One region of the Streptomyces sp. NPDC088746 genome, then DNA from elsewhere that is predicted to be linked to it. Evidence: riboswitches for the same ligand, from Rfam matches in the RefSeq annotation. Region 1 holds a riboswitch; each other region holds the start of a gene.

The links. A riboswitch is a leader RNA that binds a small molecule or an ion and turns the genes downstream of it on or off. The one in region 1 is predicted to bind cyclic di-AMP.
Positions count from the first base shown of each region.
Region 2: another riboswitch for cyclic di-AMP. It lies ahead of ACIP63_RS10070 (NlpC/P60 family protein); the one in region 1 lies ahead of ACIP63_RS26050 (transglycosylase SLT domain-containing protein).
Region 3: another riboswitch for cyclic di-AMP. It lies ahead of ACIP63_RS25585 (M23 family metallopeptidase); the one in region 1 lies ahead of ACIP63_RS26050 (transglycosylase SLT domain-containing protein).

Region 1 covers NZ_JBIVLA010000006.1:204,369-210,196, reverse strand. Annotated here, with positions in the region: gene ACIP63_RS26065 (MBL fold metallo-hydrolase) at 1-314, opposite strand, end outside; gene ACIP63_RS26060 (SIS domain-containing protein) at 721-1,614, shown strand; gene ACIP63_RS26055 (hypothetical protein) at 1,683-2,294, opposite strand; gene ACIP63_RS26050 (transglycosylase SLT domain-containing protein) at 2,522-3,391, opposite strand; cyclic di-AMP (ydaO/yuaA leader) riboswitch at 3,396-3,581, opposite strand; gene ACIP63_RS26045 (hypothetical protein) at 3,939-4,169, shown strand; gene ACIP63_RS26040 (helix-turn-helix transcriptional regulator) at 4,318-4,713, shown strand; gene ACIP63_RS26035 (flavodoxin family protein) at 4,812-5,264, opposite strand; gene ACIP63_RS26030 (heavy metal translocating P-type ATPase) at 5,339-5,828, opposite strand, start outside.
Region 2 covers NZ_JBIVLA010000002.1:556,014-561,841, reverse strand. Annotated here, with positions in the region: gene pcrA (DNA helicase PcrA) at 1-949, opposite strand, end outside; cyclic di-AMP (ydaO/yuaA leader) riboswitch at 1,206-1,368, shown strand; gene ACIP63_RS10070 (NlpC/P60 family protein) at 1,367-2,530, shown strand; gene ACIP63_RS10065 (hypothetical protein) at 2,592-2,945, opposite strand; gene ACIP63_RS10060 (NlpC/P60 family protein) at 3,300-4,370, shown strand; gene ACIP63_RS10055 (GNAT family N-acetyltransferase) at 4,383-5,138, shown strand; gene ACIP63_RS10050 (response regulator transcription factor) at 5,152-5,828, opposite strand, start outside.
Region 3 covers NZ_JBIVLA010000006.1:103,863-109,690, reverse strand. Annotated here, with positions in the region: gene ACIP63_RS25600 (GNAT family N-acetyltransferase) at 1-1,873, opposite strand, end outside; gene ACIP63_RS25595 (HPr family phosphocarrier protein) at 2,039-2,320, shown strand; gene ACIP63_RS25590 (GntR family transcriptional regulator) at 2,492-3,190, opposite strand; gene ACIP63_RS25585 (M23 family metallopeptidase) at 3,414-4,205, opposite strand; cyclic di-AMP (ydaO/yuaA leader) riboswitch at 4,218-4,386, opposite strand; gene ACIP63_RS25580 (M16 family metallopeptidase) at 4,578-5,828, opposite strand, start outside.

The sequences.
Region 1 (5,828 bases):
TCGTAATGGATGTGCTCGCGGGCCTCGCGCGTCGCGATGATCTCCGCGTCCGGAAGCACCCCGGCGCCCCAGAAGTGGTCGCCGTTGGCGTGGGTGACGATCACACGGTCGACGCCCACCCCGTCGGGCAGCCGCTTCTGGCTCTCCACCAGGAACTGACCGGCCATCATCGTGTCGTACGGGGTGTCGATCCACAGTCCCCCGCGCGGCGACACGAGCAGACCGCAGTTGGCCAGGCCCCAGCCACGCTCCGGCGGCAGCCAGGCGTACAGACCCCTGCCGAGGTCCACGACTTCCCCGCCCGTGATCGACATGGGCTGATTATGCCGACCGCATTCCGGCCGCGCGTTCGAACTCGGCCGACGCACGTGTCCGATGACGTGAAATCGCCCCTCACCGGGGCCACCCACCGCCGTCCGGTGACCGTCCGGGGTTGCCGAGAAGCGGTCCGACAGGTGATTTTCCGCCCGATGTACGGGATGTCGGCAGCGGAGGTCGCGCCATGCGACCGATACCCGCACAGCCTCGACGGAACCGGATCGGGTCGGCTACCCACCGAGCATGGCCAAAAACCGCCCCATCTTCGGTTACGGAGGCGTGAACACTTTGCTTGTTCTTGCTCGATTGACCCATGTAATATGCAGAATCGAACAAGCGGGCGTCGATTTCACACAGCCCCGTCCCACCAGGTGCGAGCAGCAGCGGAAGCGGAGTGCGGACATGTCGCATGTCGAGACCGAGACAGCCGGCCAGCCCGAGTGCTGGCGCCGTGCCGCGGAGGTCGCTGCCGACCGGAAGGCGGCCCTGCCCGCCACCGGTGAGCGCATCGCCGTCGTCGGCTGCGGAACGTCGTATTACATGGCACAGGCGTACGCCTCGCTCCGCGAGGATTCCGGGCAGGGCGAGTCGGACGCCTACGCCGCCTCCGAGTTCCCCTTCGGGCGCACGTACGACCGGGTCGTCGCGTTGACGCGGTCGGGGACGACCACGGAGATCCTCGGCCTGCTGACGCGCCTGCGGGGCGCCACCCGGACCGTCGCCGTCACCGCGGACCCGCGGACCCCGGTGATGGCCGCGGCCGACGATGTGGTGGTCCTCGACTTCGCCGACGAACGGTCCGTGGTCCAGACGAGGTTCGCGACGACCGCGCTGACGCTGTTCCGCGCCCATCTCGGGCTGCACACCGAGGACGTCGTACGGGACGCGGAGACCGCGCTGGCGGAGCCGCTGCCCGAAGGGCTCCTGGAATGCTCCCAGTTCAGCTTCCTGGGGCAGGGGTGGACGGTGGGGATCGCCAACGAGGCGGCGCTCAAGATGAAGGAGGCGTCCCTGTCCTGGACGGAGTCGTATCCGGCGATGGAGTACCGCCACGGCCCCATCAGCATCGCCACGGCCGGGACGGCGACCTGGATGTTCGGCGCCGCTCCGGAGGGGCTGCGGGAGCAGGTGCAGGCGACCGGGGCCCGCTGGGTGGAGAGCGGACTGGACCCGCTGGCCGACCTGGTCCGGGTCCAGCGGCTGGCGATCGCCCGCGCGGCGGCCCGCGGCCTCGACCCCGACCTTCCGCGCCACCTGACCCGGTCGGTGGTGCTCGGCACGGCTCCGGGAGCCTGACGGTTCCACGGCATGGCTGAGCACCGGGCCGGACGACCGGCCCGGTGCTCAGCCATGCCCCGAAGAGGTCAGGCCTCTTCGAAGTAGGCGTCCAGCGCCTCGTCGAGCTCCGCCGTCCACCCCTTGAGGTCGCCCCGCGATCCGGCCTCGACCTCGGCGTTGAACCACCGGCGGCTCGACAGGTGGACCGTCACGGTGAACCGGCGCCCGAAGCGGCCGGTCCTGACCTCCACCGCGCCGATCTCGGCCCAGTCGAACTCCGCCTCCTGGTCGTCGAGGCGGAAGCGGACGCCGTCCGCGTCCACCCTGATGGATCCGCGCCGGTCGCTGACCTCGAAGACGGGGCCGTCCTCGTCGGCGCCACTCCCGCCGGCGGGCACGGCCTCGGCCTCCGGGTCCGTCCCGTCGGCCGGAGCCTCGTCGTCGCCCCCGGCCGTGCCGTCCACGGCGGAGTCCTCGGGGGCGGCCGCGGATCCGTCCACGGCCCCCTCGGGGAGCGCGTCCGCGGTCCCGGTCTCCCGGGTCTCCTCGGCCTCCTCGGGCTTCTGGGGCGCCGCCTTCTCCGCCTCCGCCTCCGCCTCCGTCCGCGCGGGGGCAGGGGCCGTCAGGCCGGGGATGTACGCCGGGTCTGTCCCCGCGGCGAACTCGGGCTTCGTGTTCGAATCTATGCGCTGCTCCACGGCGGGCAGTATGGACGACGAACCTGTACGAGACCAGTCACCCGTGCCCCGCCCGGCCTGTCGGCCACGCCTCGACGGCCGTGACGCCGACGACGCGGGGCCTCCGGACCCGATCGGGCGCCGGAAAACGGACGACGGGTGGTGCGGGTTCCGCCGAACCCGCACCACCCGTCACTTCCGTCCCTCTGTCACACGCCCGTGCGTCAGTGGTCCCGCCTCGGCGAGGCTCAGTAGGCCCCGAAGACGTTGTCGATGGAGCCGTACCTGTCCGCGGCGTAGTTGCACGCGGCCGTGATGTTGGCGACCGGGTCGTAGCTGTCCATCGACGTACCGGGCACGTGGTAGGCCTGGAAGGTCGGGTCGATGACCTGCAGCAGGCCCTTGGACGGGACGCCGTTGATCGCGTTGATGTCCCAGTTGTTGATGGCCTGGGGGTCGCCCGCGGACTCACGGATGATGTTCCGGTGGATGCCCTCGTAGCTGCCGGGGATGCCGTGCTCGGCCATGACGGCGAGCGACTCCTTGATCCAGCCGTCGAGGTCGTTCGTGTACGACACCGGCTCGGCCGCCGGAGCGGCCTCGGCGGCGGCGGGTGCGCCTTCCGCGGCGGTGGGGGTGCTCGTGCGCTCGGAGCGGTCGGCGCGGTCGGCGCTCTCCGCGGCACGGTCGGACGAGGCGGAGGCCTTGGATTCGGCCTTGTCACCCTTGTCGGCCGACTTGTTCTCGACCTTGCCGCCGATGGTCAGCTTCAGACCGGGGTGAATCAGGTCGGGGTTTCCGCCGACAACCTTCTCGTTGTCCTCGTACAGGGCCTTCCAGCCACCGTTCACGGAATGCTCGCGTGCGATCTTTGCAAGGGTGTCACCCAAGATCACGGAATAGGTGGTGGACTTGGACTGCTGCGCGGCAATTCCCTTGCCGGACGCGGCAGTCGAGGTCGCAGCCTTTTCCACGGCGGCCGGCTGGGCCGGGGCCGCGAAGGCGCCGGTCGCACCGATCACAGGGAGGGCCAGGGCGGCTCCGCCCGTGCTCACGGCGATGATGCCGCGGGTGAGCGAACTGGTCCTGAAACGACGGTGCTTACCGTTTTCGGGCATGCTGAATTCCTCTCCGTCGCCTGCGAAGTGAGCTGTCGGGTTCGGGCTGGAGATGCCCGGCCGCATGTGAATGCGACTTCACCCCGAGCCGCTCCGGAAACCGGATCGGCGCTTACTTGGGTCCCCCGCTCCTGCCGTACGAGAAGTGGTCGGGTAACCGGACGGCGGCAGGATTCGGCGTTCCGCCCGGAGTGATGGTGACCGTAGGCGAGAAATAGGGAAAGGAACAAGCCTGGCGCGATGATCACAATTCATTCGCAAGATCAATTCTCGGGAATTCATGTAATCCACCCCACATCGCGTCTCCCATTTCTCTTGGCGCAGAAGGGAACCGACTGCCGTACCCCCGCGTCCGGGATCCATGAAGTGACCCTGGTCACGGAGTCCGATTCGGGTGTTTTGCGCCCGCGCGAAGGCCTCAGGTCACACGAAATGGCCTTTTATGGATTACAGGATTAATTCCAAAAAACCACCTCAAACCGGGCATACGACTCACAGCTGAGGCCCAGGCGCATACCGAGGGCGCCCGCGTGGAACCGATCCGCCTATGACTGAAAGCCCTCTCGCCTCGGCGCCCCGGATCACCGTCCTGCCCGTCCAGCCCGGGGATCCCCCCTTCCGGATCGTGGAGATCGACGGAGAGGTGATCGGGAGCGCGACGGCGATGACCGATGTGCTGATCGCCGCCGCGGCAGCCGGCATTCCGGTCCACGACCTCGACGACCCGGCCGTCATCCGCTGGGTGGGCGGCGGCAAGCTCACGTGGAGACCGCGCTGAGCGGGGCGGGTGAAGGGCGCTTTCGGCGGATCAGGCGCCCGGCGAAGGCTCACCGGTTCCCCACGAACCCGCGGGGCATTGCGCATATGCAAGATGCTTCATATTAAAACCTTGCATATGCTAGCTAGTGAGCAATATCGTGCAGCACATGCAGACCTACACCATCGGGCAGGCGGCACGTCTTCTCGGCGTGAGCCCGGACACCGCCCGCCGCTGGGCGGACGCCGGCCGGGTAGCGACCCATCGCGACGAGGGCGGGCGCCGCCTCATCGACGGCCGTGATCTGGCCGCGTTCTCGATCGAGGTCGGCCAGGCCTCCCCCGGCGAGGAGGAGGTCCCCTACACCTCGGCGCGCAACGCCTTCCCCGGCATCGTCACCGCGGTGAAGCTGGGCGACGTAGCGGCACAGGTCGAGATCCAGGCCGGCCCGCACCGCCTCGTCTCGCTGCTGACCCGGGAAGCCGTGGAGGAACTGGGACTCGAGGTCGGCATGCAGGCCACGGCCCGTGTGAAGTCGACCAGCGTGCACATCGACCGCACCTGACGCGGCATCTGCCGTCCGGGAGCTGCCGCCCGGGAGTGACGCCATGCCCCGTAGGTGTCGGTCCGGGCGGTGTGAGGGCGACCGTAGCCGGGAGTCCGTCAGTCCATCAGTCCGGCGGCGAGGGTCGCCCCCAGTTCCCAGCACGCTTCCGTGTCGGCCTTGCCCGGCTCACCGGTGACGGTCACGGCGTCGGCCGCACGCCGCCATCCGAGGCCCGTGGTGATCGTCTCGATGCCCCGTACGGCGCCGGTGACGTCGTTGCCGCCGTGCACGTAGTAGCCGAAGGGCCGGCCCTTCGTCCCGTCCAGGCACGGGTAATAGACCTGGTCGAAGAAGTGTTTCAGGGCGCCGGACATGTACCCGAGGTTCGCCGGGGTGCCGAGGAGGTAGCCGTCGGCCGCGAGCACATCGGAGGCCGTGGCGGAGAGGGCCGCCCGTCGCACGACCCGAACGCCTTCGATGTCCTCCGTCGTCGCGCCGGAGAGCACTGCCTCGAAAAGCGCCTGGCAGTTGGGCGACGGAGTGTGATGCACGATCAGCAGAGTGGCCACGCCCCGAACCTACCCGCTCACCGATTCCCGCGCCCCTGTCGAGGGACGCGGGTCCGCGGGGCGCGGACGCCCTTTCAGCCTGCGGCGCGGAAGCCGCGCAGCCGGAGGCTGTTGCCGACGACGAAGACCGACGAGAACGCCATGGCCGCACCCGCGATCATGGGGTTGAGCAGGCCGGCGGCCGCGAGCGGGAGGGCCGCCACGTTGTAGGCGAAGGCCCAGAACAGGTTCGAGCGGATCGTGCCCAGCGTCCTGCGGGAGAGCCGGATCGCGTCGGCGGCCACCCGCAGGTCCCCGCGTACGAGAGTCAGGTCGCCGGCCTCGATGGCGGCGTCCGTGCCCGTCCCCATGGACAGGCCCAGGTCCGCCTGGGCGAGCGCGGCCGCGTCGTTGACCCCGTCGCCGACCATGGCGACGCTGCGTCCTTCCGCCTGGAGCCTCTTGACGACCTCGACCTTGTCCTGCGGCATCACCTCGGCGATGACCTCGTCGATGCCGACCTCGGCCGCGACGGCTGCGGCGACCGCCTTGTTGTCACCGGTCAGCAGGACGGGGGTGAGCCCG
Region 2 (5,828 bases), on a different contig from region 1:
CCGCGTCACCGACGACGCACAGCTCACCCGGGGCGTCGTCCTCGCCGGCCGGGCCCACCAGCTCGCGCACCAGGGTGTACTGCGCGTGGTTGGTGTCCTGGTACTCGTCGACGAGGACGTGCCGGAAGCGGCGGCGGTAGTGCTCGGCGACGTCGGGGAACGCCTGGAGCAGGTGCACCGCCGTCATGATGATGTCGTCGAAGTCCAGGGCGTTGGCCTCGCGGAGCCGCGCCTGGTAGAGCGCGTAGGCCTGGGCCAGCGTCTTCTCGAAGCCGTCGGCCGCCTGCCCCGCGAACGTCTCCTCGTCGATGAGCTCGTTCTTCAGGTTCGACACCTTCGCCGTGAACGACTTCGGCGGGTAGCGCTTCGGGTCGAGGTCCAGATCGCGGCAGACCAGCGCCATCAGCCGCTTGGAGTCGGCGGCGTCGTAGATCGAGAACGACGAGGTGAAGCCCAGGCGCTTCGACTCGCGGCGCAGGATCCTCACACAGGCGCTGTGGAACGTCATGACCCACATGGCGTTGGCGCGCGGGCCGACGAGGTCCTCGACGCGCTCCTTCATCTCGCCGGCGGCCTTGTTGGTGAAGGTGATCGCGAGGATCTGCCCCGGGTGCACACCGCGCTCGGCCAGAAGGTGGGCGATCCGGTGGGTGAGCACCCTGGTCTTGCCCGAGCCGGCCCCGGCGACGATGAGCAGCGGGGCCCCGGCGTGCACGACGGCGGCGCGCTGCTCGGTGTTCAGCCCTTCGAGCAGCGCGGCGGAGTCGATGACGGGGCGCGGGGCGCCGTCGCGGTAGTAGGCGTCGCGCGGCGGCGGAGGCGCGTCGAAGACGTCCTCGAAGAGGCCCTCCGGCACCCCTTCGGGCGCGTGCTCCTCAGGGGGCGGCGGGGGGCCGTCCTCCGCTTGCTGGAGGCCGGTCAGGAAACTGTCGTCAAAGAGGCTGCTCATCGCCTAACGAGTCTAGGGCGCCGCACCGACAACCCGGGCCGCATCGGCGACAAGGGCCCGGACCGTGTGCGCAACGAGATCGTCCGTCCACGGAACGTAAGATTCCGGGGCGGTTTCCCGGCCCGGGGGCCACCGCCCGGAAAAGGTCACGAAAATGTATCGGGCATATCGAACATCAACCTTCACAGGGACACCACGGGTTGGCTAGCGTGCTCCGACGGGTGCCCCGTACCCCCTTGAGGCGAACCGCGCCGCACGGGCGCCCCCGCCGAATCCGTACTCCCCCGAAGGGTGTCCGGAACCGGGGACCCACACGCATCACCGGGGTGAATCGGCCCGTCTCCACCGGACCGTAGGGCAGCCTTCCGTTCCGCCCGAACCCGACAGCTAACCCGGTAGGCGGTCCCACGGAAGGAGATGCCGGCCTTGCCGTCGCATCGCAAGCCGCGCACCCGGGTGCGCACCACCACCCCCGCCGTCGGTCTCACGACCGCGGCGCTCGCCTCCGTCACCCTGCTCTCCACCCAGAGCGCGACGGCCGCCCCCGCCGAGCCCAAGCCCAGCATCGAGGAAGTGCAGAAGAAGGTCGACGCCCTCTACCGGCAGGCCGGCACCGCGACGCAGCAGTACAACAAGGCGAAGAGCGCGTCGGCCGAGCAGCGCTCCAAGGTCGACGCGCTGCTGGAGGCCGCGGCGAAGCGGGCCGACAAGCTCAACGAGACGCGCCGGGAGCTGGGCAACTACGCCACCGCGCAGTACCGCAGCGGCTCGATCGCTCCGACCGCGACGTTCTTCCTCGCGGACGACCCGCAGTCGTACTTCGACCAGGACCAGCTGATGGCCCGGATGACCAGCCAGCAGCAGAAGGCGGTCGCCGACTTCCGTACGCAGCAGAAGGAGGCGGCGGCCAAGCGCGTCGAGGCGACGAAGAGCCTGGAGACGCTCACCGAGTCGCAGGCCACCCTGCGTACCAGCAAGCAGCAGGTGCAGACGAAGCTCACCGAGGCCCGCTCGCTGCTGTCGAAGCTGACGGCCGAGGAGAAGGCGCGGCTCGCGGAGCTGGAGCGCAAGAAGGAGGCCGAGGCCAAGCGCAAGGCCGAGGAGCTGGCCCGGCAGCAGGCCGAGAAGGAGAAGGCCGAGCAGGCCGCGAAGGAGGAGGCCGGCTCGGGCAGCGGCACCGGCACCGGCACCGGCACGGAGACCGGCGGCACGGGCTCCGACAGCGGCTACGCCTCGAAGGCCGAGAAGGTCCTGGCCTTCGCACGCGCCCAGATCGGCAAGCCGTACGTCTGGGGGGCGACGGGCCCGTCCTCGTACGACTGCTCCGGGCTCACCCAGGCGGCCTGGAAGGAGGCGGGGGTCGATCTGCCCCGCACCACCTGGGACCAGGTCGAGGTCGGCACCCGGGTGGCCACGGCGGATCTGCGGCCGGGGGACCTGGTCTTCTTCTACGACGACATCAGCCACGTCGGCATCTACAAGGGCGACGGCATGATGATCCACGCGCCGAAGCCGGGTGCGAACGTCCGCGAGGAGTCGATCTACTACATGCCGATCTACGGCAGCGTGCGCCCCGCGTGACGCGCGGGAGCACCACCGGCGGGCGGGCCCGGGGCAGAGTCCCGGGCCCGCCCGTGCGCGCTCAGGTCCAGAGCGTGGCGATGAAGATGTTGGCGACCGTCAGCCCGCCGACGGCGGCGAACGCGCCCTTGCCGACCTTCTCCTCGTCCCGCTTCACATAGACGAGCGCCAGGACCACGATCAGGACCAGCAGCTTGACGCCGATCTTGACGTTGTTCACGCTCTGGTCGTCGGCCTGGTTGAGCCCGACCAGGGCGACACCCGTGACGAGCATGGTGAGCGCGCCGTGCAGCATGGCCGGGACGAAGCGCGCCGTGCCTGTCCCCATGGCCTTCATCTGGGTCAGGAAGCCGCCCAGCAGGGAGGCGATACCGATGATGTGCAGGGCCACGAAGACATTGATGAGTACGTCCATGGCGGCAGCCTAACCGCGGCGATATCACCACTCTTCGGCCAGGTACGACTTACTGATGAGTTCCCCCGGATCCTGAGCGGATTGCCGGACTCCGGTTGATTTTTCCGGTCAACCGACGGAAACGAAACAGCATATGAGGGCAATAGCTGTCATTACACCTCTTCCCTGTGCGCCGGGTTTACCGTCCCTCCCAGGTGACCGGCTCTGCACCACCGCCCCCGTACCGGGCGGCCCCGGTCGCCCCGCCAGGAATCCGGCGGCGGGCCACTCCCCCCTGTGGTGACCCGCCGCCGGACCCCGGCGGGCCCGCGGCACCCACCGACGGGCAGTCGAACGGAAGGACGCACCACCCCCGTGGCCGCCCATCGAGAAGCCGCTCACCGCAAGCCCAAGCAGCGTCTGTTCACCGGACCTGCTGCCCGCACAGCAGCCACCCTCGCCCTCGCCGGGGCCGCGACCGCGACCGCCCTCGAAGGCGCCGCCCAGGCCGACCCCCAGCTCACCCCGGCCCAGGTCGAGGCCAAGGTCGACCGGCTCTACCACGACGCCGAGGTGGCCACGGAGAAGTACAACGGCGCGAAGGAGGAGGCGGAGGCCTCCGAGAAGTCCCTCGAAGCCCTCCGGGACGAGGCCGCCCGCCGGACCGAGCGTCTCAACGCCGCGCGCGACGCCCTCGGCTCGTTCGCCACCGCGCAGTACCGCAGCGCCGGCATCGACCCCGCCGTCCGGCTGGCCCTCTCCTCCGACCCGGACGAGTATCTGGAGCGCGCCTCCTACGAGGACCGGGCGGGCGACCGTCAGGCCGGTGCGCTCCAGGGCGTACGACGGCAGGTCGGCGAAATCGCCCAGCTGCGCGCCCGGGCCCAGGACGAGCTGGAGGTCCTCGCCTCACGCCGGGCCGACCTGAAGAAGCACAAGGACGCGGTCCGCACCAAGCTCGCCGACGCCAGGAAGCTGCTGGCCACCCTCACGGCCGAGCAGCGCGCCGGCTACGAGCGCTCGGCCGACGCCGCGCACGGCGGCAGCGCCGTACGCGCCGACCGGGGCGTCCCGCGCGGTTCCGTGGCCGCTCCCAACGCCCGTGCGGCACAGGCCGTCGACTTCGCGTACGGGGCGCTCGGCAAGCCGTACGTCTGGGGCGCCACCGGCCCCGCGTCCTTCGACTGCTCCGGCCTCACGCAGGCCGCCTGGCGCGCGGCGGGAGTCTCCCTGCCCCGTACGACGTACACCCAGATCAACGCGGGCCAACGCGTCTCCCGGTCCGAACTCGCCCCGGGGGACCTGGTGTTCTTCTACTCCGGGGTCACCCACGTCGGGCTCTACATCGGCGGCGGCCAGATGATCCACGCCCCGCGCCCGGGCGCCCCCGTCCGTATCGCGCCGATCAGCGAAATGCCTTTCGCGGGTGCGACCCGGGTCGCATAGGCTCCCGGGCCCATGGACACCGCCATCCAGAACTACGCCCGTACGCTCGCTCTCCGCTCGCCGGACCACTACCGGGTCGGCCCCTTCACGGTGCGCCACAACCCGGGCTGGGAGCTGAAGTTCGCCAACTACGCCATCCCCGACCAGGGGGCCGAACCCACCGCACAGGACGTCGCCGACCTGGTCACCGCGTTCCGTGAGCACGACCGGCTGCCCCGGCTGGAGTTCCTGCCCGCCTGGGCGCCCGCGGTCGAACCGGCCCTGCTGGCGGCCGGTTTCACCGTCGAGAACCGCGCACCCGTCATGGCCTGCACCGCCGACGGCCTGCTCGCACCCAAGCCGGTGGACGGCCTCCGCATCGCCGAGCCCGTCACCGACGCGGAGTTCACCTCCGCGGCCGCCGTCCAGCACACCGGTTTCGGCGGGGAGGGCGGCCCCGACGACGGCGAGATCGCCTGGCTGCGCCGGGCGACGGAGAGCGGCGGCGTCTCGGCCCTGGCCACCGTGGACGGCCGGCCCGCCGGAGCGGGCGGCTGCTCGGCCCCGGCCGACGGCATCGGCGAACTGGCCGGTCTGGCCGTCGCCGACGCCTTCCGCCGCCGGGGCGTCGGCGCGGCCCTCTCCGCGTGGCTGACCCGCGCCGCGTTCGAGCGCGGCTTCACCACCGTGTGGCTGGAGCCGGGCGGCCCCGACGTCGAGCGGATCTACGCGGGCGTCGGCTACCGCAGGACCGGCGAGAAGCTCAACATCTCGCTCGGACCCGCCTGAGCACGGGCCGGGCTCAGACCAGCCGACGCGCCGTGGCCCACCGGGTCAGTTCGTGCCGGTTGGAGAGCTGGAGCTTGCGCAGCACGGCCGAGACATGGGACTCGACCGTCTTCACCGAGATGAACAGCTGCTTGGCGATCTCCTTGTACGCGTATCCCCGGGCGATCAGCCGCAGCACCTCGCGCTCGCGCTGCGTCAGCCGGTCCAGGTCCTCGTCGACCGGCGGGGCGTCCGTCGAGGCGAAGGCGTCCAGGACGAACCCGGCCAGCCGCGGCGAGAACACCGCGTCGCCCTCCTGGACCCGGAAGACGGAGTCGACGAGGTCGGTGCCGGTGATGGTCTTGGTGACGTAGCCGCGCGCGCCGCCACGGATGACGCCGATGACGTCCTCGGCGGCGTCCGAGACGGACAGCGCGAGGAAACGCACCGGGTTCTCGACGGCGCCCATCATCGGGGCACAGCGCCGCAGCACCTCGACGCCCCCGCCGCCCGGGAGGTGGACGTCGAGGAGGACGACCTCGGGACGGGTCGCGGTGATCACGGTGACCGCCTGGTCGACGTCGGCGGCCTCGCCGACGACCTCGACCCCGGTCTCCTCGGTGCGGCCGATCTCGGCCTGGACGCCGGTGCGGAACATCCGGTGGTCGTCGACGAGCACGACCCGTACCCGGCGCTCCGGGCCCCCGGTCG
Region 3 (5,828 bases), 100 kb from region 1:
CCGTGCTCGTGGCGGCGGCGAGGGCATGCGCCAGTCCGCCCATCTCCACGTGCACCACGGCCACGGGCTTGGCGGGGCTGTCGGCCGCCGCCTCGCGCAGGGCGGCGGCCAGGACCTCGCCGTCACCGGTCTCCGCCTCGCCGTTCTCGCCCACCCAGGGGATCGCGGTCACGATCACGGCGTCGCACGTCCGGTCGGCGAGAGCCTCGGCCAGCGCGTCACGGAAGTCCTGCGGGCTCGCCACCGTGGTGAGGTCGCGGGGCGGGCGCGGGCGGAGCCCTTCCGCCATGCAGGCGTCGTAGGCGAGGAGGCCGAGCGACTCCGAGTTGCCCAGGATGGCCACGCGGGGGCCGTCCGGCAGGGGCTGGCCGGCGAGGAGGAGGCCGACGTCGACCATCTCCGTCACGGTGTCGACGCGGATCACGCCCGCCTGGCGCATCAGCGCCGAGACCGTCGCGTCGGGGATACGGCTGACGGGCACCGCGTGGCCCGGCGGATTGGATCCGCTGTGCCGGGCGCCCTTCACCACGACCACCGGCTTCACGGCGGCCGTCCGGCGGGCGAGCCGGGTGAACTTGCGCGGGTTGCCCAGTGATTCGAGGTACAGCAGGGCGACGTCGGTGTCCCGGTCCTCGTACCAGTACTGAAGGAAGTCGTTGCCGGAGACGTCGGCGCGGTTGCCCGCGGAGATGAAGGCCGACAGGCCGGCGCCCCTGCGGTAAAGACCGGACAGGACGGCGATGCCGATGGCGCCCGACTGGGTGAAGAGCCCGATGCGCCCGGCCTTGGGCGACTCGGGGGCGAGGGAGGCGTTGAGGCGGACCGTGCCGGACGTGTTGATGATGCCGAAGGCGTTCGGGCCGATGATCCGCATCCCGTAGGAGCGTGCCTGCCGGACCAGTTCGCGCTGCCGTTCCCGGCCTTCGGTGCCTCGCTCGGCGTAACCGGCGGAGAGGACCACGAGGCCCTGGACGCCGTTCTCGCCGCAGTCGGCCACGACCTCGGGCACCCGGTCGGCCGGAACGGCGACGACCGCGAGGTCGACCCGCTCGCCGATCTCGCCCACCGAGCGGTGCGCGGGCACCCCGTCGAGTGTTCCCGTACCGGCCGCGAAGGAGGTGTTCACGGCGTACGTGCGCCCGGTGAAGCCCGAGGCCAGGAGGTTGCGCAGCACGGTCCGGCCCACACCGCCGGGCTCCCGGCCGACGCCGACGACCGCGACGGAGCCGGGGGTCAGCAGGCGCTGCACGGAGCGCGCCTCGGCCCGCTGCTCACGGGCGCGCTGGACGGCGAGGGACTCGGCCGTGGGTTCCAGATCGAGGGTGAGGTGGACGGAGCCGTCCTCGAAGCTGCGCTGCTGGGTGAAGCCGGCGTCCCGGAACACCTTGATCATCTTGTTGTTGGCGGGCAGCACCTCTGCGGCGAAACGGCGGATCCCCCGCTCCCTGGCCACCGCCGCGATGTGTTCGAGGAGGGCGGACGCCACGCCGCGGCCCTGGTGGGCATCCTGCACGAGGAAGGCGACCTCCGCCTCGTCGGCGGGGGCCGAGGCGGGCCGGCCCTGCTCGTTGATCCGGTCGAAGCGGACGGTGGCGATGAACTCGCCGCCGATCGTGACGGCCAGTCCCACCCGGTCGACGTAGTCGTGATGGGTGAAGCGGTGCACGTCACGGGCGGAGAGTCGGGGATACGGGGCGAAGAAGCGGTAGTACTTCGACTCGTCGGACACCTGCTCGTAGAAGCTGACCAGCCGCTCGGCGTCGTCCGTGGTGATGGGCCTGATCCGCGCGGTGCCACCGTCGCGGAGCACCACGTCCGCCTCCCAGTGGTCGGGGTACGCGTGATGCGGACTCTGCTCCGGAGTGGGCTCCATGGGCAAAGCCTACGGCTCGTGGCACCGGTAGCGGCGGGATCCCGGCAAGGGCACGCTGGGGGTGCCGGCGGACGGCGGGCAGGCCGGTGGCGGTGCCGGGCACGGCAGCGCGCACTGCATGAGAGACTGGTCTAGACAACCCATTGTTACGTGAAGGGCAGAACCATGGCTGAGCGCCGCGTCAACGTCGGTTGGGCCGAGGGCCTGCACGCCCGCCCCGCTTCCATCTTCGTCCGTGCCGCCACGGCCTCCGGCGTCCCCGTGACGATCTCCAAGGCCGACGGCAACCCGGTGAACGCCGCCTCCATGCTCGCGGTGCTCGGCCTGGGCGCCCAGGGCGGCGAGGAGATCGTGCTCGCATCCGAGGCGGACAACGCCGAGGCCGCCCTGGACCGCCTGGCCAAGCTGGTCGCCGAAGGGCTCGAGGAGCTCCCGGAGACCGTCTGATTCCGGCCACTTCGAGCCGGAATTTTTTCGCGGAAAAGCCGCGGCACCCCCGACCGGGAGCCGCGGCTTTTCTGTTCCCCGAACCGAAGCGGGCAGAGCTCCGGAAAATGGGTCAGGGCAGCAAAAAGAAAGCCCTTCGACAATTACCCCTCTTTGTATACGGCGCAATTGTTAATGACGGACTCCCGCGATGTTTACGGGGTGTTGCGAAGTCCTCACCCGGGTCTGGCCGGGCGTGTGCCCCGGCGCGCGCCGCAGCCGGTGGGCCGCCGTGGCCCGCTCGGCGTGCTGGGTGGCGAGCGCCCGGGCCCGCTCCGCGTCGCGGCGGGCCACGGCGTCGACCAGAGCGCCGTGCTCGGCCCAGGAGTCCGCGGGGCGGGCCGGCTGCTCGACCGCGTACATCCAGGCGATCTTGTGCCGGAGCTGGGTGAGCAGAGCGATCAGCGCGGGGCTCCCCGAGGCCTGCGCCAGCGTCTCGTGGAACCAGCCCCCCAGGGAGCGCAGGTCCTCCCCCTCGCCCCGGCGCACCCGCTCCTGGCCCAGCCTGACCAGGCCGCGGAGCACTTTGAGATGCGCCTCGGTGCGGCGCTGCGCCGCACGTGCGGCCCCGAGGGGCTCCAGGAGCATGCGTATCTCAAGAAGGTCGGCCGCTTCCTGCTCGGTGGGCTCGGCGACACAGGCACCCGCGTGCCGGCGGGTCACGACGAACCCTTCGGACTCCAGGGTGCGCAGCGCCTCGCGTACGGGGACGCGGGAGACGCCGTAGCGACGCGCGAGCACCTCTTCGGTGAGGCGGCTGCCGCGTTCGAAGACACCGGAGACGATGTCGTCACGGATTGCCGTGCATACCGAATGCGCGGGAATGCGCATGTCCGAACCTCCGCCTTAATCCCCGCGAAACGCGGCCGATCGACGCCTGTTCTGTGACTCTATTGCAACCGGCCGGAATTTCCGATGGCGGGGTGGAATCCATGGATATCTTTTGGCCAGGGAGCACTTCCGCGGGGGCTTCGGCACGCGTCGGCCCCGGGGCACGGCGAAGGCCCCGGCGGATGCCGGGGCCTTCGTCAGAGATCGCGGTGGCGGCGCGGGGTCAGACCTGGACGCCGTGGGCGCGGAGGTAGGCGACGGGGTCCATGTCCGAGCCGTACTCGGGGGTGGTACGGGCCTCGAAGTGCAGGTGCGGCCCGGTGGAGTTGCCGGTCGAGCCGGAGAGGCCGATCTGCTCGCCGGAGCCGACGCTCTGGCCGACGGAGACGCCGATCGAGGAGAGGTGGCCGTACTGGGTGTACGTGCCGTCCTTCATCCTGAGCACGATGTTGTTGCCGTAGGCGCCGCCCCAGCCGGCCTCGACGACCGTACCGGCGCCGACCGCGACGACCGAGGTGCCGGACGCGGCCTGGAAGTCCACGCCGGAGTGGGAGCCGGAGGACCAGAGCGCGCCACCGGACTTGTAGCCGGTGGTGACGTGGGAACCGGCGACGGGGAGGTGGAAGGCGTTGAGCCGGGCGCGCTCGGCGGCGCGGGCGGCGCGTGCCTTCTCCTCGCGGGCCTCCTTGGCGCGGGCTTCCGCCTTGCGCTCGGCCTCGGCCTTCGCCTTCGCCTTGGCCTTCGCTTCGGCCGCGGCCTTCGCGGCGACGTCGGCCTGGTGCTTCTGGGCCTTCGCCTGAGCCTCGATCTGGGCCGCGAGAGTGGTGTCGAGGGCGACCGTCTGGGTCAGGCCGGTGCTGCCCGCGGTGACCTCGGAGTCCGCGGCGAGGGCCGGGGAGGCCGTGGCACCGAGTACGCCGGTGGTGGCCAGGGCGGCGACGCCGGCGACCTTGGCGCTCTTGCGCGTCAGGCGGCTCGGGGCACGGTGCTTCCCGGTGGCACGGATGAACGCCATGGAGGGGCTGGTCCTTTCCTTCCTTCTCGCCTACCGGGTTAGCTGACGGGTTCGGAGCAGGAAGGTCTCCTACGGGCCCCTGAGCCTCCGACGAGGTACAGGGATCCGATTCACCCCAGGGACTTCATGGGTCCCCGGCTCCCCAGGCTCGCGCCTGACGGGGACTCGGCGATGGCTGTCCGGCGCCGCGGGCGCGGCAATCGTCCGGCGGACAGCCGCGCCGACGCTAGATCGGGAGACTTTCCCCCGCCAAACGGAAAGGGCCTTTTGTCGCACATCCCACAGGACGAAATACGACTTTCCCTGCAATACGGACAAATGACAGAACCCCGGCGGGAGTACAGCCGCCGGGGCCCGTCATGTCCGGTTCCGTCAGCCGCTGACGACCGACACCTCACCGATACCGAGCGCCTCCACGGGCTCCTTGATCCGAGCGGCGTCCCCGACCAGGACGGTGACCAGCCGGTCGACCGGGAACGCGTTGACCACGGCGGCGGTCGCCTCGACCGTGCCGGTGTCGGCCAGGCGTGCGTACAGCTTCGCCTGGTAGTCGTCCGGGAGGTGCTGCTCCACCTGGTCGGCCAGGGTGCCCGCGACGGACGCCGCCGTCTCGTACTTGAGCGGGGCGACGCCCACGAGGTTCTGCACGGCGGTCTCCCGCTCGGCGTCGGTGAGTCCCTCGGCCGCGAGGGTGCGCAGGACCTTCCAGAGGTCGTCCAGCGCGGGACCGGTGGACTCGGTGTCCACCGAGCCGCTGATGGCGAGCATCGCGGCACCCGCCGCCCCGGACGAGGAGCCGGGCGCCGTCGAGCGCAGCACCTGTCCGAAGGCCCGGACGCCGTAGGTGTAGCCCTTCTCCTCACGCAGCACGCGGTCCAGGCGCGAGGTCAGAGTGCCTCCCAGGCAGTAGGTGCCGAGGACCTGGGCGGGCCACACGCTGTCGTGCCGGTCCGCGCCGATCCGGCCGATCAGCAGCTGCGTCTGCACGGCTCCCGGACGGTCCACGATGACCACACGGCCGGTGTCGTCCGCGGTGATCGGGGGCACGGGCCGGGCCTGGCCCGCATTGCCCGACCAGTCACCGACGGTGTCGGAGAGCAGCGCGTCGAGGTCCACGTCGGTGAGGTCGCCGACGACGACCGCCGTCGCCGTGGACGGGCGGACATGGGCGTCGTAGAAGGCGCGTACGGCGGCGGCGTCGATCCGCCGGACCGTCTCCTCGGTGCCCTGGCGCGGGCGCGACATCCGTGCGGTGGCGGGGAAGAGCTCCTTGGAGAGCTGCTTGGCCGCGCGCCGGGCCGGGTTGGCCTGCTCGTGCGGGATCTCGTCGAGGCGGTTGCCCACCAGGCGCTCGATCTCGCTCTCCGCGAAGGCCGGGGCCCGCAGGGCCTCCGCGACCAGGCCGAGGGCCTTGGTCAGCCGGGAGACCGGCACCTCCAGGGAGACGCGGACACCCGGGTGGTCCGCGTGGGCGTCCAGCGTGGCGCCGCACCGCTCCAGCTCGGCGGCGAACTCCTCCGCGGAGTGCTTGTCCGTGCCCTCGGACAGCGCGCGCGCCATGATCGTGGCCACACCGTCCAGGCCCTCGGGCTCCGCGTCCAGCGGGGCGTCGAGGAAGATCTC